Regions from separate parts of the Hymenobacter cellulosilyticus genome, predicted to be linked through region 1. Evidence: riboswitches for the same ligand, from Rfam matches in the RefSeq annotation. Region 1 holds a riboswitch; the other holds the start of a gene.

Region 1 (2,196 bases):
TTCCCGGCCCGAGAAGGTGATGAACTTGACCAACGTATTCTTAGCCTGGTAGCCGGCCGAGAGGTAGTATGACTTCAGATCCGACGCGGCCCGGTTCAGGTAGCCGTCGGTGGCGATGCGCGAGAGGCGGCCATCCACGGTGAAATGCTGGCCCAGCAGGCCGGTGCCAAACTGCACGGTGTTTTTCCAGGTATTGAAGGAGCCGACGCTGTTTTGGGTTTCGCCGTAGGCTTCGCGCCGGTTATCAAACGTGGAAATGTTGATGCTGGCCCCAAACGCCGCCCCACCATTCTGGCTGGTGCCCACCCCGCGTTGCACCTGCAGGCTGCTCACGGACGAAGCCAGATCGGGCAGGTTCACCAAGAACGAGCCGTGCGACTCCGCATCGTTCAGCGGCACCCCGTTGATGGTCATGTTGATACCCGTGTTGCTCGTGCCCCGGATGCGGATATCGGTGTAGCCCACACCGGCACCAGCATCGGAAGTCACTACTACGGAAGGCGTCTGGTCGAGCAGGTAGGGAATGTCCTGGCCGAAGTTGCGCTTGGCCAGCTCTGCCCGGCTCACGTTGGTGTAAGCCGTGGCCGTGCGGTCGTTGGCCCGGCTGGCCGTTACCAGGGCCTCGCCGGTCAGGATGCCCCCGGTTTGTAGCCCCAGCGTGAGGCGCTGCTCGGTAGCCTGGCCCTGCACAGTCTGGCGCAGCGCATCGTAGCCCAGAAACGTAACGCGCAGCTCGTGGGCACCGGCCGGCACCGCGGGCAGGATGAAGGTACCCGTCGCGTCGGTGACGCCCACCACGGCGCCGTCGAGCAGCACGGTGGCGCCGGGCAGCACGGTGCCGGTGCGGGCATCGGCGACGGTGCCGGCCACGGGGCCCTGGGCCCAGGCGGCGGGTGCTGCCAGTAGGGGCAGCGCTGCGGCGGCCCCCCAAACCAATAAATGCTTCAAGGAAATGGTAAAGAAAAAGTGGAACGGGCCCTGCGCCAGGGGTCGGCGCACTAGGTTTTCACGTTCGAGGATCGTTTGTTCCCTTCGCCGGCATTACCCGGACAGGTTCAATGGGTATGATCTCAGCCCCACGGCAGCTAGCCGCTGGTAGGGCACCCCTAAAACTATGCTGCAAAGCTAGAGCCCTCAGCAAGGAGTTCCAAATCGACAATCTTGTGCTTTACTTTCGCTTGACAATCAACTATATTAGACTGGCTAACGAGTGGGCCGGAAAAATTACGTCATCCCAAAACATCCGTCCCACCCACTCCGTTAGCCAGATACAGCCTGCCGGCTCTGCCTTGTTTGCGTCGTCATTTTACCAGTTGCTGCCATGATCAGTCTCATCTACACGCTCGTGGTATTTGCCATTTTGGCTTACTTCATCGTGGCCCCGCGCCACCGCTACCAGCACCCACCCTACACCGACGGCGACGACGACGGCGGGGAGCCGCTCGACGACGGCCTGCCCGACCTGGACCTGCCGCCGGGCATCTCCCGGCCCATCAACGACTGGGAGCCCGACTACGGCCGCCCCAGCGCACCAGTGCGCCCCTGGAAACAATTACCTTCTAAGGTTTCTTATACAAGCAAACAGCGGCCTTTTTGCCCAGCTGCTTCCGGTTAATCGTGGCCGATACCGGAAGTAAGGCAGGCAAAAAGGCCGCTGTTGTTGTGCCTACCCTGCAGCTACAGCTGGAGGCTCATGCGCAGGTAAGGAATGTCGCCCTTGTAGAAAACCGGCCCCTGCCCTACCATACCGAAGCGCTGGTAGAAAGCCGCCGCATCCTGCCGGGCATCGCACCACAGCTCCTGTGCCCCCTGCTGCCGGGCTTCCTCCATAATGCACTGCAACAGTCGGGAGCCGATGCCCTGCTTTTGCCACTCCGGGGCGGTGGCAAACTTGCGGAAGCGGGCATCCGGGCCAGTTACGAACAGAGAAATTACCGAAACCAGCTCCTCCTGCACAAAAGCTCCGAAGTGCTGCCCGGCCGCGTCGTTTTCCACTTTCACGTAGTCCAGGGGCTTGTCGGGCCACAGCACGGCGTGGCGCAGCGGGTAGGTTTGCGCGGGCGTAATGCGGCGGATTTCCAACTCGGGCACTGCCATGAAAGACTGGGGCTAGGTTATGGCAATGGAATACTCAGCCGAGTAGGTTTGGCCGGGGGCCAGGGTCAGAATGCCTTCCTTGTCGGCCAGCTCCACGGG
Region 2 (2,196 bases), 670 kb from region 1:
TCGGCTTCGGGGTGGTTGATGTTGGAGGGAATCACGGCCCGGCCGGCGGCTACTTCCTGGCGCACGAATTCGGGCGTAATATAGCCCTGGGGCGTGCGTGCGCCGAAGCTGTGCCCGCGGTGCTGCACCCGCAGCGGGTCATCCTGGGCCAACTGGTCGATACGCTGGTTTTCCCGGATGGCAATGTATTCCATTTCGGGCGTGATAATGCCCTGGCGGGCGTAGTGCATCTGGCTCACGTTGCGGCCCGCTTTAGCCCGGTACGGCCGGCGGATGTGCTCAAAGCGCAGCGCGTCCAGCGAAGCATCGGCGGCCCGCTGCTGCCCATATTCCGACGAGGTGCCGGGGAGCTGCTCCACGTCGCCGCGGCCCAGAATCCACTCCTCGCGCAGGCGAGGCAACCCTTTTTTCAGGTCGATGGCCATATTCGGGTCGGTGTAGGGGCCGCTGGTGTCGTACACGGTTACCGGCAGGTTTTGCTCGGTGGGATTCACGAAGTCGAACTTGCGCTGGGTGTCGCTGAGCACGATTTCGCGCATGGCCACCCGCAGGTCGGGGTAGAGCTGGCCGGGCACGTAGATCTTGCGCGAGCCGGTCAGGGGCTGGCGCTCCACCAGCGTCTGCTGGGGGCTTGGTCTTTTTTCTTCATCGGAAAAGGAAGTGGAAACGGGTCGGCGGCGCGGCCTAGCCCCCTTGGGTGGCGCGAATAATCGTAATCCGGTCGTGGGCCCGCAGCTCGTGGGCGGGCCAGTCGGGGCGGGGCACTACCACGTCATTCACGGCCACGGCAATGCCGCGCAGGTGCAGCAGCTGCAACTGGTCGAGGGTGGCCGTCAGGGTAGGGGAAACCGGGGCCTCGCAAGGTTTATCGTTGACAAATAGCGTCATGCAACAAGCAGAGTAGCAGGTTGATGGAGTCAGAACAATAAACGATAGGACGGCGTACGCCACGGGCACAGAGCGTCCCGTTTCTGGTCACTTTTCCCTTCGCCAGCATTACCTGGATCAGGTTCCAAGGGTATTTCTCAGTCCCGCGTAGCAGAACACCCCTAAAGTTTATGCCGGCAAGGTAAGGGAATTTGTGAAATGGCGAGGTTGCGAAATTATGATGTTGCAATCCGTGCTTTCTTTCCCTGTCATTGCGAGGAGGGACGACGGAGCAATCCATCCTCTGAAATGTGCCGGGCCCTCTAACTTGATAAGCCTTCACCGTTATAACAGGAAAGGCTTTCTGGGTAAAGGTCATTTCGTATTGCGCAGAGGACGGATTGCTTCGCTTTGCTCGCAATGACAGGCAAAAGGCGGCACTTTTTTCAGCGTCAGCGGGTTAGACAATGTTCTAGCAGATAGGACGCACATCTTCGGCTTCCGCTATAGTATCTTTGCAGTTATGATGATTGACCTGCCCGTTGTTTCCAAGCGCGACATCCGCAAACTCACCCCCGACGAGCTCAAAGCCTTTATGGTGGAGCACGGCGAAAAACCCTTCCGCGCCAAGCAGGTGCTGGAGTGGCTGTGGAAGAATACCGCGGCCTCGTTTGAGGAAATGAACAACATTTCCCTGGCCACTCGCGAGTTGCTGGCCAAGCACTTCGTCATCAACGGCGTGACGGTTCAGAATCAACAACTCAGCAACGACGGCACCATCAAGTCGGCCTTCCGGCTGCACGACGGCAACATCGTGGAGGGCGTGCTCATCCCGCACGACACGCGCATGACGGCCTGCATTTCCTCGCAGGTGGGCTGCTCGCTCACGTGTAAGTTTTGCGCTACGGGCTACATGGAGCGCAAGCGCAACCTGGACGCGGCCGAAATCTACGACCAGGTGGTGCGCATCCGGGAGCAGTGCGAGGCCCAGTATGGCACGCCGCTCACCAACATCGTGTACATGGGCATGGGCGAGCCGCTGCTCAACTACGCCAACGTGGTAAAGAGCGTGGAGCGCATCACCGCCCCCGACGGCCTGAACATGGCCCCACGCCGCATTACGATTAGCACCGCCGGCATTGCCAAGATGATCAAGAAGCTGGCCGACGACGATGTGAAGGCTAATCTGGCCCTCTCGTTGCACGCCCCCAACGACGTGAAGCGCAACGAGATTATGCCCATCAACGAGGCCAACTCCCTGGCCGCGCTGAAGGACGCGCTGCAGTACTACCACCAGAAAACTGGCCGCAAAGTCACCTACGAATACAT

The links. Region 1 has a riboswitch for thiamine pyrophosphate ahead of MUN79_RS28210 (TonB-dependent receptor). Riboswitches for the same ligand answer to the same signal wherever they lie in the genome.
Region 2: it holds a riboswitch for thiamine pyrophosphate, as region 1 does, so the genes downstream of both, thiS (sulfur carrier protein ThiS) here and MUN79_RS28210 (TonB-dependent receptor) in region 1, are expected to answer to the same signal.

Annotation. Positions count from the first base shown of each region.
Region 1 covers NZ_CP095046.1:5,767,026-5,769,221, forward strand. The annotation lists gene MUN79_RS28210 (TonB-dependent receptor) at 1-999, opposite strand, end outside; TPP riboswitch at 1,010-1,118, opposite strand; gene MUN79_RS28215 (hypothetical protein) at 1,322-1,615, shown strand; gene MUN79_RS28220 (GNAT family N-acetyltransferase) at 1,678-2,097, opposite strand; gene MUN79_RS28225 (aldose 1-epimerase family protein) at 2,110-2,196, opposite strand, start outside.
Region 2 covers NZ_CP095046.1:604,766-606,961, reverse strand. The annotation lists gene thiC (phosphomethylpyrimidine synthase ThiC) at 1-614, opposite strand, end outside; gene thiS (sulfur carrier protein ThiS) at 685-888, opposite strand; TPP riboswitch at 966-1,061, opposite strand; gene rlmN (dual-specificity RNA methyltransferase RlmN) at 1,394-2,196, shown strand, end outside.